DNA from 2 places in the Kitasatospora sp. NPDC058032 genome. Region 1 is predicted to be linked to the other one. Evidence: riboswitches for the same ligand, from Rfam matches in the RefSeq annotation. Region 1 holds a riboswitch; the other holds the start of a gene.

Region 1 (15,541 bases):
GCATCCGGGCCTGTCGCCCGGAGCGGTAGAGCCGGGCCGGGTCGGCCCACCCCTCGTCGAGGGCGGCGGTCAGCGCCTGCCGGGCGACGGGGTGGAGCGGTGCGGTGGAGGCCACATCGAAGTACACGGTCACATTTAACGACACTCCCGGGTGCATTCCGGCCTCCGGCGGCGGCTCACCGATCGTCAGTCGATCACCCCGAATGTCCGTATCGTCCGCGTCCGACGGGGCGTCACTCGTGTTGTCCGAGGTCATCCCCCGATCGGGCGTACGGACCCCGAATGCCTAGGATGACCTGCGGCGCAGCCCCTGCCGGGCCTGATCGGGTGCTCGGGCGGCGCGTTACCGGGACCTGCCCGTCAGCAGCGCATAAGGCTGGAGTAGGGTTTGGCCCGCATAAGCATTCAAACCGTGCCCGTGGACGGGTCGCCGAGGAGGGGAAACCTCCCCGGGGCGACGCGAAGGCGGGCGAGACTTCGGGAAGGCGCTACGTGAGTCCCAACGGCTCCGACCGCTCGCCGCGGCGCACGATGCGGCGGAAGCTGCCTCAGGCGCTGGCACTGGGCCTCGTCATCGCGACCGCCACCGGCTGCTCGGCCAACGACCTCCCCAGGCTTGGCCTCCCGAGCCCCGTCACCAAGGAAGGGCCGATGGTCCTCCACATGTGGCAGGGCTCCTGGATCGCGGCGCTGGTGGTCGGCGTACTGATGTGGGGTCTGATCATCTGGAGCGTGATCTTCCACCGGCGCAGCCGCACCGGCGTGCAGGTCCCCCCGCAGACCCGGTACAACGTGCCCATCGAGGCGCTCTACACCGCGGTCCCGATCATCATCGTGTCGGTCCTCTTCTACTTCGTCGCCCGCGACGAGTCGAAGCTGACCGCCGTCTCCGAGAAGCCGCAGCACACCGTCAACGTGGTGGGTTTCCAGTGGAGCTGGGCGTTCAACTACGAGAACACCGAGAACCCGGACCCGGCCAACGAGCAGGCCGCGTACGAGGTGGGTACCCCCGGCCAGCCGCCGACGCTGTACCTGCCGGTCGACGAGACGGTGCAGTTCCGCCTCACCTCTCGTGACGTGATCCACGACTTCTGGCCCATCAACTTCATGATGAAGATGGACGTCGTGCCGGGCGTGGTCAACAAGTTCGAGGTCACCCCGACCGTCAAGGGTGAGTACATGGGCAAGTGCGCCGAGCTCTGCGGCGTCGACCACTCGCGCATGCTGTTCAACGTGAAGGTCGTCGACCGTGCCGAGTACGACCAGCACCTGAAGGACCTGCGGGCCAAGGGTCAGACCGGCGCGGTGCCCTCCGGCATCACGACCATGGGAAGTGAAGAGAAGTGACCATCCTCAACGAGCCCGCCGCGGCCGGCGGGGGCGCCGGGGCCGTCACGGTCGGGGCGCAGCGGACCCGGAAGCCGGGTTCCACCATCATCAAGTGGCTCACCACCACTGACCACAAGACGATCGGCACCCTGTACCTGGGGACGTCGTTCGCCTTCTTCCTGATCGGCGGCATCCTCGCGCTGGTCATGCGTGCCGAGCTGGCTCGTCCCGGGACCCAGATCCTGTCGAACGAGCAGTTCAACCAGGCGTTCACGATGCACGGCACGGTCATGCTGCTGATGTTCGCGACGCCGCTGTTCGCCGGTTTCGCGAACTGGATCATGCCGCTGCAGATCGGCGCGCCGGACGTCGCGTTCCCGCGTCTGAACATGTTCGCCTACTGGCTGTACCTGTTCGGCTCGCTGATCGCCGTCGCCGGCTTCCTCACCCCGCAGGGTGCCGCCGACTTCGGCTGGTTCGCCTACGCGCCGCTGTCGGACGCGGTCCGCTCGCCGGGCATCGGCGCCGACATGTGGATCATGGGTCTGGCCTTCTCCGGCTTCGGCACCATCCTCGGTGCGGTCAACTTCATCACCACGATCATCTGCATGCGGGCCCCCGGCCTGACGATGTTCCGGATGTCGATCTTCACCTGGAACGTCCTGCTGACCGCGGTGCTGATCCTGCTGGCCTTCCCGGTGCTGGCCGCCGCGCTGTTCGCCCTGGAGGCGGACCGCAAGTTCGGGGCACACGTCTTCGATCCGGCCAACGGTGGTGCGCTGCTCTGGCAGCACCTGTTCTGGTTCTTCGGCCATCCCGAGGTGTACATCATCGCGCTGCCGTTCTTCGGCATCGTGTCGGAGATCATCCCGGTCTTCAGCCGCAAGCCGATGTTCGGCTACTCCGGCCTGATCGCGGCCACCATCGCGATCGCCGGTCTGTCGGTGACGGTGTGGGCCCACCACATGTACGTCACCGGCCAGGTGCTGCTGCCGTTCTTCTCCTTCATGACGTTCCTCATCGCCGTCCCGACCGGTGTGAAGTTCTTCAACTGGGTCGGCACCATGTGGAAGGGCTCGCTCAGCTTCGAGACCCCGATGCTGTGGACCGTCGGCTTCCTGGTCACCTTCCTCTTCGGTGGTCTGACCGGTGTGCTGCTGGCCTCCCCGCCGATCGACTTCCACGTCTCGGACTCGTACTTCGTCGTCGCCCACTTCCACTACGTGGTCTTCGGCACCGTCGTCTTCGCGATGTTCGCCGGCTTCCACTTCTGGTGGCCGAAGATGACCGGCAAGATGCTGGACGAGCGCCTCGGCAAGATCACCTTCTGGACGCTGTTCTTCGGCTTCCACACCACCTTCCTGGTGCAGCACTGGCTCGGCGCGGAGGGCATGCCCCGCCGCTACGCCGACTACCTGGCCGCCGACGGGTTCACCACCCTGAACACCGTCTCGACCATCGGCTCGTTCCTGCTCGGTCTGTCGATCCTGCCGTTCCTCTACAACGTCTGGAAGACCGCCAAGTACGGCGAGAAGATCGAGGTCGACGACCCGTGGGGCTACGGCCGCTCGCTGGAGTGGGCGACCTCCTGCCCGCCGCCGCGGCACAACTTCCTCACCCTGCCCCGGATCCGCTCCGAATCCCCGGCCTTCGACCTCCACTACCCGGAGATCGCCGCGCTGGACTACCTGGAGAACCACGGCGAGCCGGCCAAGCACCTCGCCGGTGTGACCCCGGCGAAGTACGACGCGCCGCAGCTGGGCAAGGGCAAGAAGGAGGGTGACGTCTGATGAAGGAACAGGGCAAGATCTTCCTGGGCCTGTCGGTCTTCGTGCTGGCCATGGCGATCACCTACGGCCTGTGGACCAACAGCTCCGACCACGGCATCGAGGCGGCCGGCACCACCGCGCTGTTCCTCGCCTTCGGTCTGTGCGCCTTCATCGGCTACTACCTCGCCTTCACCGCCCGCCGGGTGGACAGCGGCGCGGGTGACAACCCCGAGGCCGAGGTCGCGGACGACTCCGGCGAGCTGGGCTTCTTCGCCCCGCACAGCTGGCAGCCGCTCTCGCTCGCGATCGGCGGCGCGCTCGCCTTCCTCGGTGTGATCTTCGGCTGGTGGCTGATGTTCTGGTCGCTCCCGATCATCCTGATCGGCCTGTTCGGCTGGGTCTTCGAGTTCTACCGGGGCGAGAACCAGAACCAGTAGGCACTGGCTCCCTCGCACAGGGCCGGGCATCCCGCACGGGATGCCCGGCCCTGTTGCGTCCCCGGAGTGACGGCCTCACCCTGCCGGCCCAACGGCGCCCCGTTCGGATGTCGCTCCGCCGGAGGCGGTTCCTACGATCTGACCAATCGTGCGAAACCCCGGGAGGCGGTCATGGCCGACAGACGCGCAGTCGCGGGTCTCGGTGGCATCACCCTGGCCCTCGCCGTGCTGGTCCCGCTGGCGGGCTGCACCGCCGGCGGCGGCGAGGACGTCGCCGAGGCGGTCCGCAAGGTCGACGCCGCCGCGCTGGTGCACCTGTCCGCCACCGACCGGGCGGACCCCTCCCAGCCGGTCACGGTGACCGCCGAGGCGGGCAGCCGGCTGACCGACGTCACCGTGGTCGGCCCGGACGGGCGGACGGTCGCCGGGCGGCTCTCGGACGACCAGCGCAGCTGGCAGACCACCGGCCGGCTCAAGGCCGGCACCTCCTACAGCGTGCGGATCGCCGCCGACGACGGCCGCGGTGGCCGCGGCGAGACCACCGCCGGCTTCTCCACCCTGGCCGCCCAGCACCTGCTGACCGCCAAGCTCGGCCCGGACTCCTCCGGCAGCGGCGTCTACGGCGTGGGCCAGCCGCTCACCGTCCAGCTCTCCGAGGCCGTCAAGGACCCGCAGGCCCGCCAGGAGGTGGAGCGCGCGCTGACGGTGACCTCGCAGCCCGCCGTCACCGGCGGCTGGTACTGGGTGGACGACAAGAACCTGCACTTCCGCCCCGAGGAGTACTGGCCGACCGGCACCACCGTCAGCCTGGCCTTCGAGGCCACCGGCAGCCGGATCTCCGACGGCCTGTACGGCGGCGACCGTGCCGCCCTGGCGCTGCGGATCGGCGAGCGGGTCGAGACCGTGGTCGACGCCGCGGCGCACGAACTGACCCTCAAGCGGGACGGCCGGCCGGTGCGGACGATTCCGGTCACCACCGGCAAGCCCGGCTTCGACACCCGCAACGGCGTCAAGGTGGTGCTCGGCCAGGAGCGCAAGGTCCGGATGAGCGGCGAGACCATCGGCATAGCGGCCGGCAGCCAGGAGTCCTACGACCTCGACGTCGAGTGGGCCACCCGGGTCACCTGGAGCGGCGAGTACGTGCACGCCGCGCCCTGGTCGGTGGGCTCCCAGGGGGTGGACAACGTCAGCCACGGCTGTACCGGGATGAGCACCGAGAACGCCCACTGGTTCTACCAGAACACCAGGGTGGGGGACCTGGTGACGGTGGTGAACAGCGCGGGCAAGTCCATGGAGCCGTTCGGCAACGGCTTCGGCGACTGGAACATCGCCTGGACCGACTGGGTCAAGCACAGCGCCTTCGGCGGACCCGTCAGCACCACCGCCCCGGTCACCCGGGCGCCCGCCACCGGGATGATCGCCCCGCAGCTCTGAGCGGCCCGCTCAGCCCGCCGCGGCGTCGTCCCCGTACGCCACCCGCAGCGCGCCGTCCACGGCGCCCAGGGCGTCCGCCAGCGGCAGCCCGAGCCGCCGGACCCGCTCGGCGTACTCGGCGGCGGCCGCGGCGGCCAGCCGGTGCGCCGAGTCGCCGACCGCGGCGATCAGGGTGCCGCGCCGGCCGTGCGTCTCCACCACCCCGTCGGCCTCCAGCTCCCGGTAGGCGCGGGCGACCGTCCCGGCGGCCAGCCCGAGCTGCTCGGCCAGCGCGCGGACGGTGGGCAGCCGCAGCCCGGTGGCCAGCTCGCCGCTGCGGGCCTGCTCGGCGATCCGGGCGCGGATCTGCTCGTACGGGGGAGTGGCGGAGGCGGGGTCGACGGACAGCTGCACGGTGGACTCCTGACGTTCGCTGCGGACGGGGGACACGGGTGCGGGGGACGCGGGTACGGCAAAGCCCGAGGGCCGCCGACCAGAACTCTGGTCAGCGGCCCTCGGGTGCGACGCGGCGACGCGTACGGGATCAGTGGTGGCCGTGGCCGCTGGTGATCTCGTGGTGCTCCTCGGCGGTCGGCTTGGGGATCTGGCTGCCCTCGCCGTAGAAGCCGCGGGCGAGCTTCGCCCGGGTCCGGCTGACGACGCCGGCCTTGCGGGCCACGCCGTTCTCGTCGGTCCCGGCCGGCAGCTCGTACGGCTGCACCTGCTCGTGCGCGGTGAGCTTGTGCAGGTCCTGCTGTGGCAGCTGGGCGTGCACCTCGATGAACTCGCCGTGCGGCAGGCGCTTGATGACGCCGGTCTCGCGGCCGTGCAGCACCTTCTCCTTGTCGCGGCGCTGGAGGCCGAGGCACCAGCGCTTGGTGACAATGAAGGTCACGACCGGGACGACGAAGAAGCCGACGCGGACGAAGTAGGTGACCGAGTTGATCGACAGGTGCAGGTGGGTGGCGAACAGGTCGTTGCCACCGGCCACCAGGAGGAGCAGGTAGAGGCTGATCCAGGCGGCACCCAGGGCGGTGCGGACCGGGGCGTTGCGCGGACGGTCCAGGATGTGGTGCTCGCGCTTGTCGCCGGTGATCCAGCCCTCGATGAAGGGGTAGAGCGCGATCGAGACCAGCACCAGCGGGAAGATCGCCAGCGGGACCATGACACCCAGGTTCAGGGTGTGGCCCCAGAGGCCGATCTCCCAGCCCGGCATGACACGGATCAGGCCCTCGGAGAAGCCCATGTACCAGTCGGGCTGGGCGTCCGTGGACACCTGGTCCGGACGGTACGGGCCGACCGACCAGATCGGGTTGATCGTGGCGAGCGCCGAGATGGCGGCGATCAGGCCGAACACCAGGAAGAAGAAGCCACCGGCCTTGGCCATGTAGACCGGCATCAGCGGCATGCCGACGACGTTCTTCTCGGTCTTGCCCGGGCCCGCCCACTGGGTGTGCTTGTGGTAGAAGACCAGGATCAGGTGCGCCACCAGCAGGCCGAGCATGATGCCCGGGATCAGCAGCACGTGGATGGTGAAGAACCGCGGCACGATGTCGGTGCCGGGGAACTCGCCCCCGAACAGGAACATCTGGATGTAGGTGCCGACCAGCGGGACCGCGAGGATCGCGCCTTCCATGAACCGGATACCGGTGCCCGAGAGCAGGTCGTCGGGCAGCGAGTAGCCGAAGAAGCCGTCGAACATGCCGAGGACCAGCAGCAGGAAGCCGAAGACCCAGTTGATCTCGCGCGGCTTGCGGAACGCGCCCGTGAAGAAGACGCGCAGCATGTGCACGAGCATCGCCGCGACGAAGACCAGGGCGGCCCAGTGGTGGATCTGGCGGACCAGCAGGCCGCCGCGCACCTCGAAGCTGATGTCGACGGTCGAGGCGTAGGCCTCGGACATCGGGAGGCCCTTGAGCGGCACGTACGAGCCGTCGTAGATGACCTCGCCCATCGAGGGCTTGAAGAACAGCGTCAGGTAGACGCCGGTCAGGATGATGATGACGAAGGTGTAGAGGCAGATCTCGCCCAGCATGAAGGACCAGTGGTCCGGGAAGATCTTCCGCAGGTTGGCCTTGGCGAGGGAGTAGATCCCCAGCCGGCCGTCCGTCCAGTCCGCGGCCTGTTCCCACTTGTTCGCGGGCTTGGCGCGCGTGCTGGCGGGCTTGGCGGCGCCGGAGGTGGTGCTGCTCGCACTGCTCATCGAGCACGCTCCCAGAAGCTCGGGCCGACGGCTTCGTCGAAGTCGCCGTGGGCGACCAGGAAGCCCTTCTCGTCAGTGGTGATCTTCAGCTGCGGCAGGGGGTGGCCGGCCGGGCCGAAGATGACGCGCGCGCCGTCCGCCAGGTCGAAGGTCGACTGGTGGCAGGGGCAGAGCGCGTGGTGGGTCTGCTGCTCGTACAGGCTGATCGGGCAGCCGACGTGGGTGCAGATCTTGGAGTAGGCGAGGATGCCCTCGAAGCCCTTCTCCTTGGACTTCTCGTCCTTGATGTCCTCCGGCGCGATGCGCACCAGCATGAGGGCGTCCTTCGCGATGCGAACCTGGAAGTCCTCGGAGTGCGTGGTCAGGCCTTCGGGCATCGCGAAGGTCAGCGACCCCTGAACGATGTCCTCGGCCTTCATCGGCAGGTTGGTGTTCATGTTGATCAGCTGGAGCGGCTTGGCGTCGGTGGCCTCGTCCCAGCCGGTGTGCTGCAGCTTGTCCTCGGGCAGCGGGCCCAGGTCGCGGAGCAGGACCACGCCGGAGAGCGGGACCAGCGCCATCGAACCGATGAGGGTGTTGCGGATCATCTTGCGGCGGCCGAAGCCGGACTCCGCGGCACCGGTCTTGAACTGCTCGATGACGTCCGCGCGGACCTCGTCGTCGGCCTCGATCGGGTGACGCTCGGCCGGGATCTCGTGGTCCGACATCAGGGTGCGGGCCCAGTGGACCGCGCCCGCGCCGATGAGGAACAGCGCCGCGCCCAGGGTCATGCCGAGCGCGAAGTTCAGCGCGCTGACATGGCCCAGCGGCCAGATGTAGACGATCTTGTCCGGGTCGATGGCCACGTACGAGGCGATGAAGCCGATGGTGGCGAGCATCGAGAGGACGAACATCAGCGACACCTGACGCTCGGCCCGCTTGGCGGCCCGCTCGTCGATGTCGGTGCGGCGCGGCTCGTGGGCCGGCAGACCGGGGTCGGCGAACGGATCGCCGTGGGCAGCCACCTCGTGGTGCCCGGCGGAGCCGTGCGACTCCGGCAGGTTCTCTTCTGACATGTCGTGGCTCATGACTTCTTGGCCTTGGTGGTGTGGGCGGCGACCCAGATCGCGACCAGGATGAGCGCGCCGAGACCGAAGATCCAGCCGAACAGACCCTCGGTCACCGGACCGAGGCTGCCGAGCGTGAGACCGCCGGGGTTGGGCTCATCGTTGGTGGTGTGGCGGACGAAGGCCACGATCTGCTTCTTCTGCTCCTCGGGCATGGTGCTGTCCGGGAACGACGGCATGTTCTGCGGGCCGGTCTGCATGGCCTCGTAGATGTGCTTGGCGTCCACGCCCTCCAGCGACGGGGCGTACTTGCCCTGGGTCAGGGCACCGCCCTGGCCGGAGAAGTTGTGGCACTGGGCGCAGTTGGTGCGGAACAGCTCGCCACCCTTGGACAGATCCTCGGGGTTGGTCGAGGTGTACTGCTCCTCGGTCGGCGTCACCGGACCGGGGCCGAGCGAGGCGACGAAGGCGGCGAGCTGGTCGATCTCCGCCTGCGAGTAGATGTTCGGCTTGCGCGGCACCTGGGCGCCGGGCTGCTGGGCCGGCATGCGGCCGGTGCCCACCTGGAAGTCCACCGCGGCGGAGCCGACGCCGACGAGGCTCGGACCGTCACTGGAACCCTGGCCGTTCAGGCCGTGGCAGGAGGAGCAGCCCACGGCGAAGAGCTTCTTGCCCTCGTCGATCGCGAGCGACTGCGCGGCGACGTCGGCCTGCGCCTTGTCGGCGGGCGCGAACGCGGCGTACAGCCCCCCGGTTGCCGCCAGGGCGAGAAGTAGGACGACCAGCGCCGCCAGTGGGTGGCGCCGTCGTGCGGAGAGCTTTTTCACGGAATAACCCCGGTGTCAGGATCTGGTCGACTGGTGGGTGCACCCGGCGGCCGGTCTGGCCGGCACGAGGCTGCCTGTCTAGGGCTGCGCGCGCGGTCGGTCGGTGGGAGCGTCGGCACCGGCGAAATCGGGCCGTCGCCGGTGAGGGCGGGACCCGAGGCCGGTGGCCAGCGACCTGATCAGCTGGTTACTTGATCAGGTAGATGGTCGCGAACAGGCCGATCCACACGACGTCGACGAAGTGCCAGTAGTACGACACCACGATCGCGGCGGTGGCCTGCTCGTGAGTGAAGCGCTTGGCTGCGTACGTCCGTCCCAGGACCAGCAGGAAGGCGATCAGACCACCCGTCACGTGCAGACCGTGGAAGCCGGTGGTCAGGTAGAACACCGTGCCGTACGGGTCGGAGGACAGCGAGAGGCCGTCCTTCTTGACCAGCTCGGTGTACTCGAAGATCTGGCCGCCGATGAAGATCGCGCCCATCACGAAGGTCAGGGTGAACCACGAGCGGAGCTTCTTCACGTCACCGCGCTCGGCAGCGAAGACGCCGAGCTGGCAGGTGAGCGAGGAGAGCACCAGGATCGTGGTGTTGACCGAGGAGAAGGGCACGTTGAGGGCGTGCGCCTTCTCGGTCCAGAACTCCGGCCCCTTGACGGAGCGGAGCGTGAAGTACATCGCGAAGAGGGCCGCGAAGAACATCAACTCGGAACTGAGCCAGACGATCGTTCCGACGCTGACCATGTTCGGCCGGTTGACCGATCCGTGCGCGTGCCCGGTTTCTACTGCTGTTGCTGTCGCCACGACGGACATTATGTCGGTCCCTTATTCCGTCTTCACGCCGGGGGGTCTCCCTCGGAGTGTCCGGTGCGTGCGGTATGCCCCCCTGGCACCCCGCGGACCGCACCCACCCGTGCTGAGCAGCGGCGTGTCCCTTTTCTGACGGTTCCTCGAAGGCCCTTCCGGGGGCCCTGGCGGCGTGTCGCGGCGGTCCTGCGGGGCCATCGGTAGTAAGGGGAGAGACCACTCGTCCGCCGTACGGGTGGTCCTTGCGGGCGGGGGTGACGCGCCGTGCTCCGCCCGGACCAGTGGCGGGCGGCGGCGGTTCGGGGAGGATCTCGCGGGAAGGGCTCGGCGGCGGGTGATCGGGAGTAGCATCCGGGGAGAGGCGAACGTGGTCCGGATCACACGTGAGGGAGCAGGCCCATGGCGTACACGACCGACGAGACGCTGACCGTTCTCGTCTACAGCCACGACCGCACCACCCGCGAGCAGGTGCTGACCGCTCTCGGCCGGCGGCCCGCGGAGGACCTGCCGGAGCTGGACCACCTGGAGTGCGCGACCACTCCCGCGGTGCTCAAGGCGCTGGAGAAGGGCGGTGTCGACCTCTGCGTCCTGGACGGCGAGGCGGTGCCGGCCGGCGGGCTCGGGCTCGCCCGGCAGCTGAAGGACGAGATCTACGGCTGCCCGCCGCTGCTGGTGCTGATCGGCCGGCCGCAGGACTCCTGGCTGGCCGCCTGGAGCCGGGCCGACGCGGCGATCTCCCAGCCGGTAGACCCGGTGGCGCTGGCCGAGGCCGTCGCCACCCTGCTGCGGGCGCGGGTGGCCAAGCGGGCGCCCGCCTCGCGGTAGGCGGCCCGGCCGTCCGGGGCGGCCGTCCGGGGTGGCCGTCTCACCTCGCGTCTCAGTACAAGAGAAGAAGGGCGAACGGCGGAGCCCCGGCACCCGCCGCTCGATAGGCTGACTCCGTCCCTACGTCCTTCCCCGTCCGCGGGGAGCGAGAGCTGGAGTCAGCCATGGTGAACGCGCACCCTGCGAACGGCGGTAGCGAGCCCGCGCAGGTGGTCCGCACCTGGCCCGACATCCTGTCGGCGCTGCTGAGGGGGGAGGACCTCGACCGCGCGGCCACCGCGTGGGCGATGGACCGGATCATGAGCGGGGAGGCCTCCCCGGTGCAGATCGCCGGCTTCATGGTGGCGCTGCGGGCCAAGGGCGAGACGGTCGACGAGATCTCCGGTCTGGTGGACTCGATGTACTCGCACGCCGAGCCGCTGTCCATCCCCGGTCCGGCGGTGGACATCGTCGGCACCGGCGGCGACCGGGCCAAGACCGTCAACATCTCCACCATGTCGGCGATCGTCGCCGCGGCGGCCGGCGCCAAGGTGGTCAAGCACGGCAACCGGGCCGCCTCCTCGGCGAGCGGCTCCTCGGACGTGCTGGAGAAGCTGGGCATCAGCCTGAACCTGCGCCCGCGCCGGGTCGCCGAGATCGCCGAGGAGGTCGGGCTCACCTTCTGCTTCGCGGCCACCTTCCACCCGTCGATGCGGTACGCCGGTCCGGCCCGCAGCGAGCTCGGGGTGCCGACCGCCTTCAACATCCTCGGCCCGCTCACCAACCCGGCCCGGGTGACCTCGCACGCCATCGGCTGCTTCGACACCCGCCTCGCCGGGCTGATCGCCGGGGTGCTGGCGCAGCGCGGCGCCGCCGCGCTGGTCTTCCGGGGCGACGACGGGCTGGACGAACTCACCATCACCACCACCTCGCGGGTCTGGATCGTCCGGGACGGCGCCGTCACCGAGACCACCTTCGACCCGCGCGAGGTCGGCATCGAGCCGGTCGGCATCGAGGCGTTGCGCGGCGGGGACCCGTCGTACAACGCGGAGGTCGCGCGCCGGCTGCTGGCCGGGGAGCACGGGCCGGTGCGCGACGCGGTGCTGCTGAACTCGGCGGCCGCGCTGGTGGCGCTGGAGCTGACCGACGCGCCGCTCGCCGAGCAGCTCGGGACGGCCATGCGGCGCACCGCGGCGGCCATCGACTCCGGCGCGGCGGGCGATCTGCTGAAGCACTGGTCGGAGGCCACCGCCCGGCCGTGACGCGGGAATCGGGGCCCGGGGGAGCAGCATCCCCCCGGGCCTTCCGGCTGTCCGGGATGCGGACTCCTGTTTGACCGCGGGACGGACGCGACCTAGAGTCTTCGCCAGGTCATGAGCGACAGCGTCAAGCCCCAGCTGGCTGTCCGGCAACCCTCCGTCCGTGGCGGGGTGCCCTGGGTGAGGACCGGGTCGCGTGGCGCATCGTCCGCGTGGCAAGCGCGGACGCCGGACCGACAACACTCCCGGGGTCCCTGACCCGTACAGGAGTGCATCCTCATGTCTGTCCACACCTCTCTCTGCACCCCCCTCGCCGTGCTCGGCCACGACGTGCAGGTCCCGCTGGCCAACGGCGACAGGGTCGGCTACGCGGCGCTCGACTACGCGGCCAGCTCCCCGGCGCTCCAGCGGGTCTGGGACGACGTCGCCGCCTACGCCCCGTACTACGGCAGCGTGCACCGCGGCGCCGGCTACCTGTCGCAGCTCTCCACCGACCTGTTCGAGCAGAGCCGCCGCACCGTCACCGAGTTCCTCGACCTGCGCGAGGGCGACCAGGTGGTCTTCACCCGCGCCACCACCGACTCGCTCAACCTGCTGGCCGGCGCCGTCCCGGCGGGGACGCAGGTGTTCGCCTTCGAGACCGAGCACCACGCCTCGCTGCTGCCCTGGGCGCACGCCGGTCTGGCCGTCACCTACCTGCGCGCCCCCCGCTCGCACGCCGAGGCGGTCGAGGCCTTCGACGCCGCGCTGGCCGCCTCGCCCGAGGGCCCGAAGCTGCTCTGCGTCACCGGCGCCTCCAACGTCACCGGCGAGCTCTGGCCGGTCGCCGAGCTGACCCGCACCGCCCACCGGCACGGTGCCCGGGTGGTGCTGGACGCCGCGCAGCTGGCCCCGCACCACCGGGTCTCGGTGCGCGAGCTGGACGTCGACTGGATCGCCTTCTCCGGCCACAAGCTGTACGCGCCGTTCGGCGCCGGGGTGCTGGCCGGCCGGGCCGACTGGCTGGACGCGGCCGACCCGTACCTGGCCGGCGGCGGCGCCACCCGCACGGTGGCCCGGGAGGCCGACGGCTCGGTGGCCGTGCAGTGGCACACCGGCCCGGCCCGGCACGAGGCCGGCTCGCCCAACGTCATCGGCGCCTACGCCATCGCCTCGGCCTGCCGGGCGCTCACCGAGGCCGGCTTCGACGCGCTGGAGGCCCGTGAGCGGGCGCTGGTCGCGCGGCTGAAGGCCGGGCTGGCCGAGATCCCCGAGGTCCGGGTGCTGAACCTGTTCGGCGCGGACTCGGACCGGGTGGGCGTGCTCTCCTTCGTCGTCCGGGGCTGGAACAGCTCGCACTTCTCGGCCGCACTGTCCGCCGAGTACGGCATCGGGGTGCGCGACGGCCTGTTCTGCGCCCACCCGCTGGTCCGCACGCTGCTCGGCGACGAGGAGGCCGCGCCCTCGGAGTGCGGCGCGCCGGAGCCCTCGCTGCCCGGCGAGCGCAGCCTGAACGCCATCCGGGTGAGCTTCGGTGCGGGTACCCCGGACGAGCACGTGGACCGGTTCCTGACCGCCGTCCGCGAGCTGGTCACGGACGGCGCGGCCTGGACCTACCGCAACGAGGGCGGCCGCTGCGTCGCGGACACCCGCCGGGAGGGCTGAGGCCCCGCCGACGGCGCTACTCGTCCAGACCGATCGAGAAGGCCGCTTCCAGGTCGTGCTGGGAGTAGGTGCGGAAGGCGATCTGGGTCTCGGTGTGGGCGACACCCGGGACCTTGTTGAGCCGGCCGGGAATCACCTCGGCGAGGTCGTCGTGCCGGCCCACCCGCACCATCGCGACCAGGTCGTAGCCGCCGGTCACCGAGTAGACCTCGCTGACGCCCTCGATGGCGGCGATCGCCTCGGCGATCTCCGGGATGCGGTCGACGCTGGTCTTGATCAGGACGATGGCGGTGATCACGGTGGCGTACTCCTTTGTGAGGTGCCGCCAGCGTATCGGGCGGTCCGGGGCCGGCGCCCGGTCAGGGTGCAGGCGTAGAGGAACCCGGCCGCGAAGCCGATCACGTGCACCAGGTACGCCACGCCGGGCCCGGCGGCGTGCACCGACCACCACTGCAGGGCGAACCAGAGCCCGAGCACCAGCCAGGCCGGGAAGCGCAGCGGCAGGAAGAGCAGCAGCGGGACGAGCGTGGTGACCCGGGCCCGCGGGTGGAAGCGCAGGTAGGCGCCGAGCACGGCGGAGATCGCCCCGGAGGCGCCGATCAGCACCCGGGTCGCGTCCGGCGAGTGCGCCTCGGCCAGCGCGAAGCCGTAGGTGGTCAGCGCCCCGGACGCCAGATAGAAGAGGAGGAACCGGGGGCGCCCCAGCCGCCGCTCCACGGTGGGGCCGAAGACGTGCAGGAAGAGCAGGTTGCCCAGCAGGTGCAGCCAGCCGCCGTGCAGGAAGAGCGCGCTGAGCACGGAGAGCGCCGGGTGCTTGCCCGGGGTGGGTGCGGCCGGGCAGCCGGGCACCGGGTCGGGGGCCTCGGCGAGCTGGCCGGCGGTCAGCGGGCGACCGGTCAGCAGTTCGGCGGGGACGGCCCCCCAGCGTTGCTCGTAGCGCTGCTCCGCGCAGACCCGGGCCCGGCCGTGGCCGTAGAGCGGGTTGAGCCCGGCGGCCGGTCCGAGCAGGAAGACCGCGGTGTTGAGCGCGATCAGCGCGTAGCAGACGGCCGGTGCGGCGGCGGCCGGACGGCCGAGGCGCGCGCCGGTGCGGTCGGGGAGGACCGGGAGGGCCATGGGCCCCAGCATCCCTCCGGCACGCGGCGCCCACCGTGCGGTTACGGCAGGTGGGCTACCCGGTGCGGGCCGGTCGGCCGGTGGCCGTGAAGGTTGCCCCAGGCAATAGGCTTGGGGCGGGCAATCCCGCCTCCCGCCGCCGACGCCGGGGCTCCGGGGGGAGCGCCTGAGCCCACCCAGGGACCACCCGAGAGGACCCCCGATGACCGTCCCCGCCCTGACCGCCGAGACGCGCTGGCGCTGCACGCTCTGCGGCAACCTGACCCGCTTCGACGTGACCCGGACCGCCCGGGTGACCGAGTTCCTCCACTTCGACCTGGCCGGCGAGTCGAAGGTCGAGGAGACCCAGGTGCTCAGCGAGACCGTCGAGTCGGTGCGCTGCCGCTGGTGCAACGCGGTGGACCAGGTCGAACTGGTCGCCCGCCCGGGCGCGGCCGACGGCGCCGAGGGCTCCGAGCAGGCCTGACCGCCTGATCCGTGCGGCGGGCGGTGCGGGGCATGGCCGACCGCCGCACAGGACAATACAGAGAGAACGCACGAGTGTGACGGGGGCGGCGGCCGGGGGCCGTACCCCGCTGGACCAGGATCGGAGCCGAGGACGTGGTGGACGCAGCGAAGGAGCCCGGCGGGCCGCAGGGGCGGCAGCCCGCTGTGGACGCGCGGACGCCGGACGCGGCAGGGGCCGCCCCCTCCGGTACCGACGCCCCGGCCGAGGCGGCCGCCGGCGAGGAGTCGGGCGGCGGTGACGAGCCGGCGGCAGCCGTCGACGGGTCGGCCCGGGACGTCGCGGGCAGCGCGACGGGCGGCGCCGAGACCCTGGACCGACCGCTGCCCGAGGGCGTGCGCCGGCGCGTGGTGGGCCTGGCCTCCGACGCGCTCGGCGGGCTGCCGC
Region 2 (15,541 bases), on a different contig from region 1:
GCCGGTGCGGTTGTCACCGGTGTGGACGACGGTGCTGTCCGGCGTGCTGGTGTTGTTGAAGAAGACGAAGTGGCTGTTGGACAGCACCTTGCCGTCCGCGTTCAGCACGATCGCGCTGGCGTCCAGGTCGAACTCGGCACCGGTCGTGGTGCGGACGTCCCAGCCGAGGCCGACGGTGACCGCGGTCAGGCCGGGGGCCTCCTTGGTCAGCGAGACGTTGCCACCCTTGGAGAGGCTCACTGGCATGATGTGTGCTGTCCCTTCGCTTTGCTTGTTGCCGGGGATAACGCGGGAACCGCCGGCATTGGTTCCGCACGGCCGGGTCTTTTGAGCCGTCGGCACGGCTTCGGGTATTCCCCCGTCAGATCCGCCGGAACCGGCCCTGGAGTTCCCAGATCGCCGGATTGTCGGCGAGGTCGGGGTGCATGTCGAAGAGGTCGGCGAGGGTGTCCTGGAGGAAATCCCGGGCCTCCCGGCGCAGGTCGCCGTGGCGCACCACCGCAGGCGGCTCGTCGGGCAGCCAGGTCGCGGTGATCTCGACCCAGTTGAAGCGGCGGGCGAACCGCAGCAACTCGGTGTTCTGGGTGAAGTCGAGATCGGCGGTCTGCACCCGGGCCGCGCGGCCGCCGGCCGGGTCGCGGTCGAGTTCCTCGACGATGTCGCACAGCGCCCAGGCGAAGTCCAGCACCGGGACCCATCCCCAGGCTGTGGACAGGTCGGCGTCCTCGGCGTCGAGGTGGACGTCGCCGCAGAACAGGTCGTACCGCAGTTCGCGCACGCCCGCGGTCCGGTAGTCGGTCTGCGGGGGGTCGGGGAAGCGGTTGGAGAGGGAGTAGCCGAGCTCGATCACACTGGCCATTGTCGGGGCTGCGGACCCGGCCGGATAACAGGGTGACCGGCACGGCCCGGCGCGGGATGATGGACCCATGCCCGAGCCCATCCGCGTACGGGGATCGGTGGTCGTCCCCGACGCCGAGCTCGTCTGGCGCTTCTCGCGTTCCTCCGGCCCCGGCGGCCAGCACGTCAACACCTCCGACACCCAGGTCGAGCTCTGCTACGACCTGGCGGCCTCCACCGCGCTGCCCGAGGTGTGGAAGCAGCGTGCCCTGGAGCGGCTGGCGGGCCGGCTGGTGGACGGGCGGGTGCTGGTGGTCCGGGCCTCCGAGCACCGCTCGCAGTGGCGCAACCGGGAGATCGCCGCGGCCCGGCTGGCTTCGCTGCTCGGCGAGGCGACCGCGCCGCCGCCGAAGGCGCGCCGGGCGACCAAGCCCAGCCGGGGCATGGTCGAGCGGCGGCTCTCCAACAAGCGGCACCGCTCCGAGCTGAAGCAGGGGCGGCGCTCCCCGCGCGGCGAGGGGTAGGCCCTTGCCGTGCGGCCGGGCGGGCCGGTTCAGCCCAGGGTGCGGTAGCCGCCGCGGAAGTACAGCAGCGGACGGCCGCCCGGGTCCGGCACCGTCGCCTCCAGGACGCGGCCGAGCAGCAGGGTGTGGTCACCAGCGGCTATCCGCTGCTCGGTGCGGCACTCCACGGTGGCGAGCGCGCCGTCGATCAGCGGGGCCCCGCTGTACGGGCCCCGGTGGTGCGGGGCGTCGGCGAACAGCAGCCGGTCGCTGAGCCGGCCCTTCATCGCGAACCGCGAGCCGAGCGCCTTCTGGTTCTCCGACAACAGGGAGACGGCCCAGGTGTCGGTGCGGGAGAGCACCTCGTCCATCCGGGAGTCCTCCCGGACGGAGATCAGGACCAGCGGCGGTTCCAGCGACACCGAGAGGAAGGACGTGGCGGTCATGCCGACGTCCTCTCCGTCGTCCGGGTCGTGGACGGTCACCAGGCTCACACCGGCGGCGAGCTGGGAGAGCGCCGCCCGGAACTCGTCGGGGGTCGCTTGGGAGGCAGCTTCGGGCTGCGGGGACGGGTACACGTACCGCACGGTAGCCCGCGACCGGGGGAAACGACATCGGGCCCTGGTCGTAGGACCAGCGGCGCAGCGGCGTTCAGCCCGCCGGGGCGGCGGAAAGGTTACGGTTCGCGTCCGCTCTCACTCCCAGGAGTGAAGGGGAGGGCCTGCCCGGCGGTCAGTCGGCTACAGCACGGGGCCATTGCGGCCGACCACGGGAAATGTTCCGATGGGCTGTTATGTCCCGATACGGGGCGGATGAACTGATTAAGGGCGCATTAGTCTTGTGTGATTTAAGTCACAAGTGCTGACCTATTGCTGACCGAGCGTGCCGAACGCTGTGCTCCCTGTGATTCAGTTCTTCTGGCAATCGGACGATAACTAATCAAGACCTATCCGAAGCAGCCGGGGAGCCCCCGCATGGAAGCCGAGTCGGAGCCGTACGTCCGTCTCGCGACCCTCCGCACCTTGCACCGGGTCGTGGCGGACCTCAACGCTGCCCGCAGCCTGGCGGGCACGCTGCAGGCCGTGGTCGAGGGCGCGGTGCACGGACTCGGTTTCGACGCCGCCGCGGTCAGCCTGGTGCGGCCGGACGGCGATCTCGTGGTGGCGGCCGTGTGGGAGCTGGAGGAGAGCACCATGGGCGGCCCGTCCGTCCTGCTCGGCCAGGTCGGCTCCCGCGAGTCCTGGGACCGGCTGCTCGGCGTCAGCGACCACTGGGGCACCCTGCGCTTCCTCCCCTACGACCGCGGCTGGGCGGTCGCCAGCGACATACCGCGCTGGATAGGGGACGGTCCGATGCCCGTCTACGCCAACGACTGGCACCCCGCCGACGGCCTGCTCGCCCCGATGTACAGCGCCGGCGGCGACCTGCTCGGCGTCCTCTCGGTGGACCGCCCGCGCAGCGGCAAGCGACCCGGCGCCTGGACCCGCGAGGCCCTGGAGATGTTCTCCCTGCAGGCCTCCATCGCCATCGGCAACGCCCGGCTACGCGCGGAGATGCAACGCGCGCTGGCCCGCCTGGAGAAGGAGCAGCAGGCGCTGCGGGCCAGTGAGGAGAGCTTCCGCCAGGCCTTCGAGTACGCCCCCAGCGGGATGGCCATCACCGAACTGCACGGCGCCGGGCGGGGCCAGCTGACCCGGGTCAACGACGCGCTCTGTCGTCTGCTCGGCCGCCCCCGGGCGGTGCTGCGCCAGCAGAGCTTCGTCGACCTCGTCCACCCGGACGACCGGGCGCTGCTGGAGCGCACCAGCGCCGAGAGCGGCCGGGCGGAACTGCGGCTCTCCCGCCGGGACGGCGGCTACCAGTGGGTGTGCCTGCGCAACTCGATCGTGGCCGACGCCGCCGAGGGCCCGAGCTTCCTGCTCACCCACGTCGAGGACATCGAGGACCGCAAGCGGCACGAGCTCCAGCTCGCCCACCGGGCCAGCCACGACGCGCTCACCGGCCTGCCGAACGGCGCCGAGCTCAAGGCCAGACTGGGGCGCCGGCTCTGCGGGCAGCCGCAGTCGGCCGTCGCCGCCGGGCACCAGGACGGGCCCGGCGCGGACGGCCACCCGGAGACCGGCCGTCCGGTCGGCGCCGGGGTGCCGGACGACGGCTTCGCCGGGTACCCGGAGAGCCTCTTCGGCGAGTCCTACCGCCCGGCCGGCGGCTACGACGGCCCGGAACCGGCGTACGGCCACGGCCTGCCGGAGGGGTACCCGGTGCCCGCCGCCGACGGTGCGCCGGCCGGGGCGAACGGCTACGGCGAGCACGTGCACGCGGTGGTCCCGGCCGACCACGGCCCCGGCGGCGAGGTGCGGACGGGCCCGTTCCGCTCGAGCGCCGCGGCCGCCGTCGAGAAGGGGCTCGCGGTGCTCTTCTGCGACCTCGACGGCTTCAAGTCGATCAACGACCGGTTCGGCCACAACGCCGGTGACGCCGTCCTGGTCGAGGTCGCCCGCCGGCTCAGCTCGGCCGTGCGCGACGGTGACACGGTGGCCCGGCTCGGCGGCGACGAGTTCGTGGTGCTCGCCGACGGCATCGGCCGCGACGAGGCGAAGGACCTCGCCCACCGGCTGCGCAACGCGATCATCCCGCCGATGCGGATCGACGGCCGGGGGATGCGGGTCGGTGTGAGCCTGGGTGTCGGCTGGGCCGGCTGCGGGATGAGCATCGAGGAGGTCCTGCACACCGCGGACGAGCGGATGTACGACGAGAAGCGGGCCCGCGGCGGCGCGGTGCGCGGGGCGCGCGGCGAGCGGTCGCACCGGCGGGCGGGCTGACGCGCCGCCGGGGGCGCGTGCGGGGGCCGTCGGGCCGTGGCTACTCGCCGGTTGTCAAGGGGTCTTTTCGGGGCGTCCGCCGCGGCAGGTAGGGTTCCGGGGTACGAGCGACCACGACCAGCGCCGACGGCACGGCAGCCCGGCGGCGCGACCGCGATGGGGGAGTTGACCACCGTGACCACCGCCGGCAGCAGCGGAGCGCCCCAGGGCCCGGAGGACGGCGCCCCGCAGGACGACGATCCGTTCGGCTACCTCTACCGTCCGGCCGACGGCGGCTCCGGTCAGCAGACCGAGCCGCAGCAGGGCGTGCCGCGCACGCCCTACAGTCGCCCGATGGAGGTCGGCCGCGCCCAGTACGGCCAGCCGCAGTACGGCCAGCCCCCGCGACCGCAGCAGCCCTACCCGCCGCAGCCGGGCTACCCGCAGGCCCAGCCGCCGCAGCCGTACCCGCCGCAGGGCGACTTCGGCGCCGCCCCGACCCAGCAGACCCGGTACGCCGAGCACTCCCGCCCGCAGCCGGGCGAGGAGCGGCCGGCGAGCAGCGGCCGCAGCAAGGGCGCGGTGATCGGCGCGGTCGCGGTCGTCGCGGCCATCGCGATCGGCGCGGGCATCGCCCTGTCCGGGGACCCGGACGACAAGAGCACGGACGCCAAGGGCGGCACCGGTACGACGAGCGCCCCGGCCGTTCCGGGCGGCCCCACCGGTACCGCGAGCCCGACCGGCACCGCGTCGGCGACCCCCTCGGCGACCGCCTCGGCCGGTCCGGGCACCGTGGACGCGAGCCAGCTGCAGGGCCAGAACGCGCCGTCCGGCAACACCGTCAAGGGCACCAGGTCGGCCGACGGCAGCTATCTGACGCTCAACCCGGGCGGCACGATCACCTGGACCGGCGACGTGCCGGCGGCCGGCACCTTCAAGTTCACCGTGCACTTCAACAATCCGGGCGCCGACACCAAGGCGATCGCGGCGGTGAACGGCAAGGACTGGCCGGGCGGCCTGTCGCTCAAGAACTACTCGCCGGGCAAGGACCCGGCCTCGTCCTGGTACACCAGCTACATAACCCCGCCGCTGCAGGCGGGCAGCAACACGATCGTGCTCTCGCTGCCGGCGGGCAGCGGCGCGATCCTGGTGGACCAGGTGACGCTGGAGGCCACCGCCGGCTAGGCCTCGGACGCGCGACGGCCGCCCGTTCCCCGAGGGGAGCGGGCGGCCGTGTCGTCCGCGGGCGCGGGTGCGGTCAGACGGCCGCGATCGGGGCGAACCGGTCGCCGCCGGTGATCCACTCGCCGCGGCGCATCACGGCGACCAGGTCGTAGGTCGCGGAGTCGACGACGGCGAGGTCGGCGAGCTTGCCGGGCTCCAGGCTGCCGACCTGGTCGGCGAGGCCGAGCAGCCGGGCCGGGACGGTGGAGAGCGACTCGACGGCCTGGTCGAGGCCGAGGCCGTTGACCGTCACCGAGCGCTTGAACGCCACGTCCAGGGTGAGCGTCGAGCCGGCGATCGCGCCGCCCTCGACCAGCCGGGCGACGCCGTTCTCGACCTCGACCTGGAGCGGGCCGAGCGGGTAGAGGCCGTCGCCCATGCCGGCCGCGCCCATGGCGTCGGTGATCAGGGCGACCCGGGCGGCGCCGGCGGTGCCGTAGGCGAGGTCGAGCACGGACGGGTGCAGGTGGACGCCGTCGTTGATCAGCTCGACGGTGACCCGCTCGTCCTCCAGCAGCGCCACGATCGGGCCGGGCGCGCGGTGGGCGATGCCGGGCATGGCGTTGAAGAGGTGGGTGGCGACGGTGGCGCCGGCCTCGATGGCCTCCAGCGTCTTGGCGTAGTCCGAGTCGGTGTGGCCGACGGCGGCGATCACGCCGAGGTCGGCGAGCATCCGCACGGAGTCGAGGCCGCCGGGGAGCTCGGGCGCCAGGGTGACCATCCTGGCGTGGCCGCGGGCGGCGTCGACCAGCTTGCGCACCAGCGCCGGGTCGGGGTCGCGCAGCAGGTCGGGGCGGTGGGCGCCGCAGCGGTTGTGCGAGATGAACGGGCCCTCGAAGTGGATGCCGGCGAGGACGCCGTCCTCGACGAGCTCGGAGAGCACGGCCGCCTGGCGGGTCAGGTCGTCGATCTCGCCGGTGACGGTGGAGGCGACCGTGGTGGTGGTGCCGTGCTCCAGGTGGGTGCGGGCGACCTTGAGGGCCTCCTCGGCGATGCCGGAGGCGTAGGACGCGCCGCCGCCGCCGTGCACGTGCAGGTCCACGAAGCCGGGGACGACGGTGTACCCGGTGAGGTCGAGGTCGCCGGGCGTGGCGGAGCCCCCGAGACCGGCGATCCGGTCGCCCTCGACGGCGAGGCGGTCGCCCTCGACGACGCCTCCGGGCAGGACCAGCCGGGCGCCGGCCAGTGCGAGTCGGTCCGCGGTCACGCGGTCACCTCCATGGAGAGCAGATCCCAGGCGAGCAGGCCCGCGCCCAGTGACGCGGCGGTGTCTTTGAGCATGGCCGGAACGACCTCGGGGGGCATCTGGAAGGTCAGCCGCTCGGTGACCGCCGCCCGCAGCGGGGTGAAGAGGGTGTCCCCGGCCTCGGCCAGCCCGCCGCCGACGATGACCCGGGACGGGTCGAGCAGGCTCTGGGCGAGCACGATGCCGTCGGCCAGGGCCTCCACCGCGCCCTGCCAGACCGCGACCGCGCGCGGGTCCCCGGCGTCCACCGCGACGGCGCAGGATGCCGCGTCGGCGTCGGGGTCGCCCACGGCCTCGGCCCAGGCACGGGAGACGGCGGAGGCGGAGGCGAGGGTCTCCAGGCAGCCGCGGGCGCCGCAGCCGCACTGCGGGCCGCCGGGGCGGACCACCACGTGGCCGATCTCGCCGCCGTAGCCGTGGGCGCCGGCCTCGATCCGGCCGTCGATGCCGATGGCGCCGGCGATGCCGGTGCCGAGCGCGATGAACAGGAAGCGCCCGACGCCCCGGCCGCCGCCGAGCCGGCCCTCGGCGAGGCCGCCGGAGCGCACGTCATGGCCCAGGGCGACCGGCATCGCGCCGCCGTCCGGGCCGGCCAGGCGCTCACCCAGCAGCTTGCGCAGCGGCAGGTCGCGCCAGCCGAGGTTGGCGGAGAAGACCGCGATGCCGTGCTTCTCGTCGATCGTCCCCGGGACGGCGACACCCGCCGCGAGGGGCGCGACGCCGAAACGGCTGCGGCCTTCGTCCGCCAGATCGGCGGCGAAGTCGAGGATGGCGGTGACCACGGCGTCCGTGCCGTGCTCCCGCCCGGTCGGGCGTCGTGCTTCGAACAGCACGGAGCCGTCCTGGGCGAGCAGCGCGGCTTTCATGCCGGTGCCCCCCACATCGAGTGCGATGACGTGCTTCACGGAGGACAGTTTCCCTTGACCAGGTCTAAGAGGTCTAGTCCAGTTGTCGGATTGGTCTGGTCCAAAGGGGTGAGCTTTGTCGCAGAAGCGTGTGGTGTGCGGCACTATGCGCGAGCTCCTCGACGGACCCCCGGGCGGGGGTGGGGGCGGGTTTGGCAGGTCGGACCGGGGATTTCGTTGCGCGGTGCGCAACGACTCCCGCACTTCGATAACTACCCGGCGTCCGGGTGTCGGAGGTGTGGACCACCGCGCGCCCGGTTTGGCACCCTTGCGGCCTTCCCCCGGCCGGATCCCCTTCCCCCGATCCGGTCCGTTCCACCCCAGGATCCCCCTCGAAGGCGGTACCCGCGTTGGACAGGCGCGCCCAGGTCCCCCCGGTCCCCACCCGGTTGTTCGGCGTCGCGTCGGCCGGCGCCCTGGCCGGAGCACTGGTGCTCACCGGCTGCGGCGGCCAGGGCGACGGCCCCGTCACCCTCAGGCTGGTCGCGGCCGACTACGGCGAGAGCGCGGACACCGGCTCCAAGCTGTACTGGGACGACCTCGCCCGCCGCTTCGAGGCCGCCAACCCGGGCATCAAGGTGGACGTCGAGGTGGCGAGCTGGACCGACATCGGCAAGCGGGTCGACGACCTGGTGAAGAGCGGCAGGTCGCCCGACCTGCTGCAGACCGGCGCCTTCGCCGACCAGGCCGCCGCCGACCGGCTGTACCCCGCCGCGGACGTGCTCTCGCTGGAGACCCAGGCCCGGATCATGGAGTCGTTCTCGCACGCGGGACAGGTGCTCGGCACCCAGTACGGCATCCCGTTCGTCTCCTCCTCCCGGGTGCTCTTCTACAACAAGGCGATCTTCCAGAAGGCCGGCATCACCCAGCCCCCGACCACCTGGAACGAACTCAGGCAGGCCGCCGAGAAGATCAAGGCCAAGGTCCCGGGCGTGGTCCCGTACGGACTGCCGCTCGGGCCGGAGGAGGCGCCGGCCGAGTCGATGCTCTGGACGCTGAGCGGCGGCGGCAGCCTCTCCGACGACGTCGGCAACTACACCATCGACAGTCCCCAGAACCAGGCCACCTTCGGCTGGCTCAAGGCCAACCTGGTCACCACCGGTCTGACCTACCCCGAGCCCGGCAAGGTGAACCGCACCCCGGTGTTCAGCGACTTCGCCTCCGGCAAGGTGGCGATGCTCAACGGGCACCCGACGCTGCTGCGGATGGCCACCAACGGCAGGATCGACTTCGGGACGGCGCCGATCCCGAAGAAGGACGGCCTGGCGAAGACCGGCAGCCTCGGCGTGGCCGACTGGATGATGGCCTTCAAGGCCAACGGGCACAAGAACGAGATCCGCCGGTTCCTCTCCTTCGTCTACACCAAGGAGAACCAGCTCAAGTTCGACGAGACCTACAACCTGCTGCCGGTCACCCAGGACGCCTTCGACGCGATGACCAAGGACCCGAAGCACGAGGACCTCAAGCAGTTCGCCGTCGGCCTGGGCAACGCGAGCTTCTATCCGTTCGGCGACCCGGCCTGGGCGGAGGTCTCCAACCGGATCAAGGCCGGCATCGGGGCGGCGGCGACCGGTGACGCCAAGCCGGTGCTGGAGGACCTCCAGCAGGCGGCGCTCAAGGAGGCGGCCCGGATCCGCAAGTGAACCCGGGCCGGGCGGCGGGGCGGCGGTACGGGCCTCAGTAGGTGATCGTGTAGACCTTGCGCAGCGTCTCGTGCACGGTCCAGGTGGTGCGGTCGCCCGCCCGCAGCACCCCGCAGACGCCCGGGCCGAGCTCCAGCACCGGGCCGCCGTCGACCACGACGGTGGCCCGGCCGCTCAGCACCACGAACACCTCGTCCGCCTCGACGTCGGTGGCCGTGCCCGGCGTGATCTGCCAGATGCCGGTCTCCCCGGTGGCGGATCCGGTGAGCACCAGACCGGACACCTCGGGGGCGCCGGAGACGATCTGGGCCGGGTCGAGCGGGTCGGGCACGAGTTCCGCGCTCGGGACGTGCAGGGCGAAGGAGGAGGCCGGGGTGCTGGTCATGGGGGCGACGCTAGCCGCCGGGCCCGGGCGGCGCAGGACGCAGAGTGTGTCGGGTCCCCGGGGGAGAATGACAGTCCGTAGTGATGGACGGAGGTGGGCCGGGATGGACGCGGACGACGAGGCGGCACGGGAACCGGCCGCGCCCGGCGCCCTGGACGAGCGGGACCGGGCCGTGCTGGAGCTGGAGGGCCGCTCCTGGCGGACGGCCGGCGCCAAGGAGCGTGCCGTACGGGAGGAGCTGGGGCTCTCCAGCACCCGGTACTACCAGCTGCTGAACGCGCTGCTGGACCGGCCGGCGGCGCTGGCGCACGCCCCGGTCCTGGTCAACCGGCTGCGCCGGGTGCGGGACGCCCGCCGGGCGGCCCGGTAGGCACGGGCACGGCGGGCACGGCGCGCGGGGCCGCACCGGGCCGACGGGTGACCCCCGCCCGAGGTGGGTACGGTGCCAGGCATGGGCCTTGCCGACATGACGCGACCGCTGACGGATGCCGGGCGCGAGGGGCTGGCGGCGCTGCTCGCCGCGCCCCGCGACGCCGTGATCGCCCTCGACTTCGACGGCACGCTCGCCCCGATCGTGCCCGACCCGAGCCGGGCCCGGGCGCACCCGGGCGTGGCCCCCGCGCTGCGCGCGCTGGCGCCGCACGTCGGCACGGTCGCGGTGGTGACCGGCCGCCCGGCCGCCCTGGCGGTGGAGTACGGCGGGCTCGCCGGGCTCGGCGGGGTGGTGGTGCTCGGGCACTACGGCGCGGAGCGCTGGGAGGGCGGGCGGCTGACCGCGCCGCCGCCGCACCCGGGCGTGGCCGCGGTGCGCGAGCGGCTGCCGGAGGTGCTGGCGGAGCTCGGCGCGCCGGACGGCACCTGGGTGGAGGACAAGGGCCGCTCGGTGGCGGTGCACACCCGGCGCACCGCCGAACCGACCGCCGCGTTCGAACTGCTGCGCGGTCCGATGGACGCGCTGGCGGGTGAGCACGGGCTGGTGGTGGAACCGGGCCGGCTGGTGCTGGAGCTGCGGCCGCCGGGGGTGGACAAGGGCGCGGCGCTGACCGGGCTGCTGCGCGAGCGCGGTGCCCGCTCGGTGCTCTACGCGGGCGACGACCTCGGCGACGTCCCGGCCTTCGCGGCGGTGGAGGAGCTGCGCGGGAAGGGCCTGGCCGGCGTGCTGGTGTGCAGCGGCGCGGTGGGCGAGTCGCCGGACGCCCCGGTGCGTGAACTCGCCGACCGGGCGGACCTGGTGGTCCCGGGCCCGGCCGGCGTGGTGGAACTGCTCGGGGCGCTCGGGGAGGAGCTCAGCGCAGGGCGTTGAGCTGGTCCAGGAACCACTGCTGGGGCGGCAGCGCCGTCGCCGCGGCGGCCAGCCGCTTGGTGCGGTCGGCGCGCTCCCCGGCGGGCATGGTGAGCCCGGTGTGCAGCGCCTCGGCGGTGGCCACGATGTCGTACGGATTGACGCTCAGCGCGTCCTCGCCGAGTTCGGCGTGCGCGCCGGCCTCCCGGGACAGCACCAGTGCGCAGCCCCGGTCGGAGACCACCGGGACCTCCTTGGCGACCAGGTTCATGCCGTCCCGGATCGGGTTGACCAGGGCCACGTCGGCCAGCCGGTAGGCGGCCAGCGAGCGCGGGAAGTCGTCGTCGACGTGCAGGATCAGCGGCTTCCAGTCGGGCGTGGCGAACTCCGCGTCGATCTCGGCGGCGAGCGCGCGCACCCGGTCGGTGTAGGCCCGGTACTCGGCGAGGTCGGTGCGGGACGGGTAGGCGAAGGCGATGTGCACCACCCGGCCGTGCCACTCGGGGCGGGTGCGCAGCAGGTGCCGGTAGGCCAGGAAGCCGCGGACGATGTTCTTGCTCAGCTCGGTGCGGTCGACCCGGACGACGGTGCGGCGCTCGCCGACGGCGGCGCGCAGGGCGGCGAGCCGCTCGTCGACGTCCGGGCGGTGGGCGCGCTCGCGCAGGAAGTCGGCGTCGGCGCCGAGGCCGTGCACGCCGAGGGCGGTGGTGCGGCCGGCGTGGGTGACGGTGAGCGCCTCGCGGTCGACCGTCGCGCCGAGGAAGCGCTCGCAGCAGTCGGCGAAGGCGAGTGCCCAGCGGCGGGTGAGGAAGCCCGCCCGGTCGGCGCCGAGGATGCCGGTGAGGACGGCCTCGGCGATGTCGTCGGGCAGCAGCCGCAGGTACTCGGGCGGCGCCCAGGGGGTGTGCGAGAAGTGGCCGATCCGCAGGTCGGGGCGGGCGGCGCGGAGCAGCGCCGGGACGAGCGAGAGGTGGTAGTCCTGCACCAGGACGGCGGCGCCGGGGGCGGCCTCGGCGGCGAGCGCCTCGGCGAAGGCGGTGTTGTAGGCGGTGTAGGACTGCCACTCGGTGCGGAAGCCGGCGTCGAAGGCGGGGGCGGTCGGGGTGTCCCAGAGCAGGTGGTGGACGAACCACAGGGTCGAGTTGGCGATGCCGTTGTAGGCCTGGGCGAAGGTCCGCGGGTCTATGTCGAGCATCCGGACGGCCTGCCCGCCGACGTCGTGGCCGGCCCGGTCGAGGCGGCCGTCCGGGGCCTCCCGGGCGGCCCGGCGGTCGGCGTCGGAGAGGGCGGCGCAGACCCAGACGGCGTCGGGGTCGTCGATCGCGGAGAGCCCGGAGACCAGGCCTCCGCCGCCTCTGCGGAGCGTCAGCGTGCCGTCGTCCGCGGTGCCGAAGGACACCGGCCCCCGGTTGGACGCCACCAGGACGGGGGCGGCGCCGGTCGGATTCGAACGCTCGGTCGTGTCAGGGCCCATGGTTGGTTGGTTGCCGGGGGTCCGGGGCGGCAAACCCCTCAGCGCCGGGTGGCGTACTCGGGGACGGTGTGCATCGGCGGGCGTTCGGTGGCGGTGACCGGGTGGGTGTGGGCGGTGAAGGCGCGGGTGCGCGGGTCGCGGGTGAACTGGGTGAGCCGGGGGTGGAGCAGGTCGGCGGAGGCCTTGAGCCGGTGGGTGCGGTCGAGCCGTTCCAGCGCGGTGCGGTAGATGGTGGCGGCCATCCGGCCGAGCGCCTGGCCGTCCTGGTGCCGGTGGTGGCGCACGCCGACGTCCACCTGGGCGAGCGCGTCCAGGCCGGCCGTCTCCAGCGCGTCGACCAGCAGGCCGAGTTCGACTCCGTAGCCGGTGGGGAACGGCAGCCGTTCGAGCAGCGAGCGCCGGGCGGCGTACTCGCCGCCGAGCGGCTGGACGAAACCGGCGAGTTCCGGCCAGTGCAGGTTGAGCAGCGGGCGGGCGACCAGCTCGGTGACCCGGCCGCCGCCGGCCGGTACGACCGCGCCGTCGGTCTCCAGCGGCCGGTCGTACATCGCCTTGACCAGCTGGATGTCCGGTTCGGTGAGCAGCGGGCCGATGATGCCGGAGACCAGGGCGGGGTCGAATTCGCGCAGGTCGGCGTCCACGAAGCAGACGATCTCGCCGCGGGTGACCAGCAGCGAGCGCCAGAGCACCTCGCCCTTGCCGGGGGCGGCGGGTATCCGGGGCAGGATCGCGTCGCGGTGGACGACGGTGGCGCCGGCCTCGGCGGCGACCGCGGCGGTGGCGTCGGCGGAGCCGGAGTCGACCACCACCAGCTCGTCGACCAGCGGCAGCCGCTCCATCAGCTCGCGGCGGATGACCCGGACGATCTCGCCGACGGTGGCCTCCTCGTCCAGGGCGGGCAGCACCACGCTGACCGTGCCGGCCGGGCCGAGCGCGCGCTTGGCCGCCGGCAGCGTGTGCACCGGGCGGTCGGCCGCGCTCCACGAGCGCCGGCGCAGCCAGGACGCCGTCTCGGGGAGGAGCTCGGGGGTCGGTTCGGCGGGCACGGTGCGCTCCTCGGCGGGGTCGGGTACGGGGGTCGGGTACGGGGCCCGGTGGGACGGGGCATCTCGCGTGGCGGACGGTGCCGTTCGGGGTTGACGCCTTCGGATACAGTCTTCGTACAGCGGTCGGACCTTCGCACGCCGGGGTCACCGCTGAGCAGGACCACAACTTCACAGAGCTCATCCAGAGGGACTGAGGGAACGGCCCGTTGACGTCCCGGCAACCTTCTCGCACGGTCGGCTTCGAGCCCCGGCGGGACAGGTGCCAATTCCGGCCCGGGCGCGACCGCGTCACGGGGAAGATGAGGAGAGAGGCCTCGCCACCATGGCTATCGACACCGCCGTACCCGTCACCGTTGACCTCGGCCCCGCCGCCCAGCTGTCCTGTCGGGAGTGCGGCACCAAGTTCCCGCTCGGTCCCAGCTTCGCGTGCCTGGAGTGCTTCGGCCCGCTGGAGATCGCCTACGACTTCGGCAGCGAGGGCGCCGAGGAGCTGCGCAAGCGGATCGAGGCCGGTCCCGCGTCGATCTGGCGCTACGCGCCGCTGCTGCCGGTGCCCGCGGACGTCGCGAGCAAGCCGAACCTGAACCCGGGCTGGACCCCGCTGGTGAAGGCCGACAACCTGGGCCGCGAGCTCGGCTTCACCGCCCAGCTGCACGTCAAGGACGACTCCGGCAACCCGACCCACTCCTTCAAGGACCGCGTGGTGGCCTGCGCGATCGAGGCGGCCCGCGCGTTCGGCTACACCACGCTCTCCTGCTCCTCGACCGGCAACCTGGCCGGCGCGGTGGGCGCGGCGGCGGCCCGGGCGGGCTTCCGGTCCTGCGTGTTCATCCCGCACGACCTGGAGCAGGGCAAGGTCGTGATGGCCGGGGTGTACGGCGGCGAGCTGGTCGGCATCGAGGGCAACTACGACGACGTGAACCGGTTCTGCTCGGAGCTGATCGGCGACCCGGCCGGTGAGGGCTGGGGCTTCGTCAACGTCAACCTGCGGCCGTACTACGGCGAGGGCTCCAAGACGCTCGCCTACGAGATCTGCGAGCAGCTCGGCTGGCGGCTGCCGGAGCAGATCGTGATCCCGATCGCCTCGGGCTCGCAGCTCACCAAGATCGACAAGGGCCTGCAGGAGCTGATCAAGCTCGGTCTGGTCGAGGACCGGCCGTACCGGATCTTCGGCGCCCAGGCGGCGGGCTGCTCGCCGGTCTCGGCCGCGTTCAAGGCCGGCCAGGACGTGATCCGGCCGGTCAAGCCGGACACCATCGCCAAGTCGCTGGCGATCGGCAACCCGGCCGACGGCCCGTACGTGCTGGACATCGCCCGGCGCACCGGCGGCGCGGTGGAGGACGTGACGGACGAGGAGGTCGTGGCCGCGATCCGGCTGCTGGCCCGCACCGAGGGCATCTTCGCGGAGACCGCGGGCGGCGTGACGGTCGGCGTGCTCAAGAAGCTGGTCGAGACCGGGCAGCTGGACCCGTCGAAGGAGACCGTCGCGATCAACACCGGTGACGGCCTGAAGACCCTCGACGCCGTCTCCGAGGCCGGGATGACCGCTGTGATCCGGCCGAACCTGGAGTCCTTCCGGGACGCCGGCCTGGCGACCGCCTGACCCTCGCGCCCCGCACGTCCCACCCGTCCCGCCCCCAGCCCCGCCCCGGCCCCGCCCGCGCGCCCGCAACGAGGAGACCCCCATGAGCGCCAACGTCCGCATCCCGACCATCCTGCGCACCTACACCGGCGGCGCCAGCGAGGTGCCCGCCGAGGGCGGCACGCTGGGCGAGGTCATCGCCGACCTGGAGAAGAACCACGCCGGGATCGCCGCGCGCATCCTGGACGACACCGGCAAGCTGCGGCGCTTCGTCAACGTCTACGTGAACGACGACGACGTGCGCTTCGCCGAGGGCCTGGCGACGGAGATCAAGGACGGCGCGAACGTCTCGATCATCCCGGCGGTCGCCGGCGGCTGATCCCGCGCGTGCCCGTTCCCTCCGGGGCGGGCGCACTGTCTCCGGCTGTCCGCGGCACGGAATTCCGTGCCGCGGACAGCCGCGCTTATTTTGGCGGGAATATTTTCGGTGCCGGGCGGAGTAAAGTGTCGCTCGACCGGGAACAGAGGCCGCCCTTCCGCTCATCCGGGCTCATCCGGGAACGAATCCACCGCACCGCCACCGCCGCCGACGTCCGCCCAGTGGGACCGGGGC

What was found. A riboswitch is a leader RNA that binds a small molecule or an ion and turns the genes downstream of it on or off. The one in region 1 is predicted to bind S-adenosylmethionine.
Region 2: it holds a riboswitch for S-adenosylmethionine, as region 1 does, so the genes downstream of both, thrC (threonine synthase) here and ACFVUH_RS05040 (aminotransferase class V-fold PLP-dependent enzyme) in region 1, are expected to answer to the same signal.

What each region holds. Positions count from the first base shown of each region.
Region 1 is NZ_JBHVRK010000002.1:466,505-482,045, reverse strand. Features, by position in the region: gene ACFVUH_RS05100 (cysteine desulfurase/sulfurtransferase TusA family protein) at 1-157, opposite strand, end outside; gene coxB (cytochrome c oxidase subunit II) at 493-1,347, shown strand; gene ctaD (cytochrome c oxidase subunit I) at 1,344-3,119, shown strand; gene ACFVUH_RS05085 (cytochrome c oxidase subunit 4) at 3,119-3,535, shown strand; gene ACFVUH_RS05080 (Ig-like domain-containing protein) at 3,707-4,969, shown strand; gene ACFVUH_RS05075 (GntR family transcriptional regulator) at 4,979-5,362, opposite strand; gene ACFVUH_RS05070 (ubiquinol-cytochrome c reductase cytochrome b subunit) at 5,493-7,151, opposite strand; gene ACFVUH_RS05065 (Rieske 2Fe-2S domain-containing protein) at 7,148-8,218, opposite strand; gene ACFVUH_RS05060 (c-type cytochrome) at 8,215-9,024, opposite strand; gene ACFVUH_RS05055 (heme-copper oxidase subunit III) at 9,212-9,832, opposite strand; gene ACFVUH_RS05050 (hypothetical protein) at 10,226-10,651, shown strand; gene trpD (anthranilate phosphoribosyltransferase) at 10,816-11,892, shown strand; SAM riboswitch class IV at 12,000-12,117, shown strand; gene ACFVUH_RS05040 (aminotransferase class V-fold PLP-dependent enzyme) at 12,169-13,533, shown strand; gene ACFVUH_RS05035 (Lrp/AsnC ligand binding domain-containing protein) at 13,550-13,831, opposite strand; gene ACFVUH_RS05030 (rhomboid family intramembrane serine protease) at 13,828-14,649, opposite strand; gene ACFVUH_RS05025 (hypothetical protein) at 14,852-15,115, shown strand; gene ACFVUH_RS05020 (NYN domain-containing protein) at 15,250-15,541, shown strand, end outside.
Region 2 is NZ_JBHVRK010000034.1:30,955-46,495, reverse strand. Features, by position in the region: gene ACFVUH_RS33535 (TerD family protein) at 1-246, opposite strand, end outside; gene ACFVUH_RS33530 (hypothetical protein) at 362-859, opposite strand; gene arfB (alternative ribosome rescue aminoacyl-tRNA hydrolase ArfB) at 927-1,361, shown strand; gene ACFVUH_RS33520 (flavin reductase family protein) at 1,391-1,927, opposite strand; gene ACFVUH_RS33515 (diguanylate cyclase domain-containing protein) at 2,315-4,162, shown strand; gene ACFVUH_RS33510 (hypothetical protein) at 4,337-5,326, shown strand; gene nagA (N-acetylglucosamine-6-phosphate deacetylase) at 5,400-6,572, opposite strand; gene ACFVUH_RS33500 (ROK family protein) at 6,569-7,516, opposite strand; gene ACFVUH_RS33495 (extracellular solute-binding protein) at 7,867-9,159, shown strand; gene ACFVUH_RS33490 (cupin domain-containing protein) at 9,194-9,544, opposite strand; gene ACFVUH_RS33485 (DUF3263 domain-containing protein) at 9,648-9,914, shown strand; gene otsB (trehalose-phosphatase) at 9,996-10,847, shown strand; gene ACFVUH_RS33475 (trehalose-6-phosphate synthase) at 10,831-12,300, opposite strand; gene ACFVUH_RS33470 (glucosyl-3-phosphoglycerate synthase) at 12,339-13,346, opposite strand; SAM riboswitch class I at 13,521-13,652, shown strand; gene thrC (threonine synthase) at 13,669-14,949, shown strand; gene ACFVUH_RS33460 (MoaD/ThiS family protein) at 15,032-15,307, shown strand.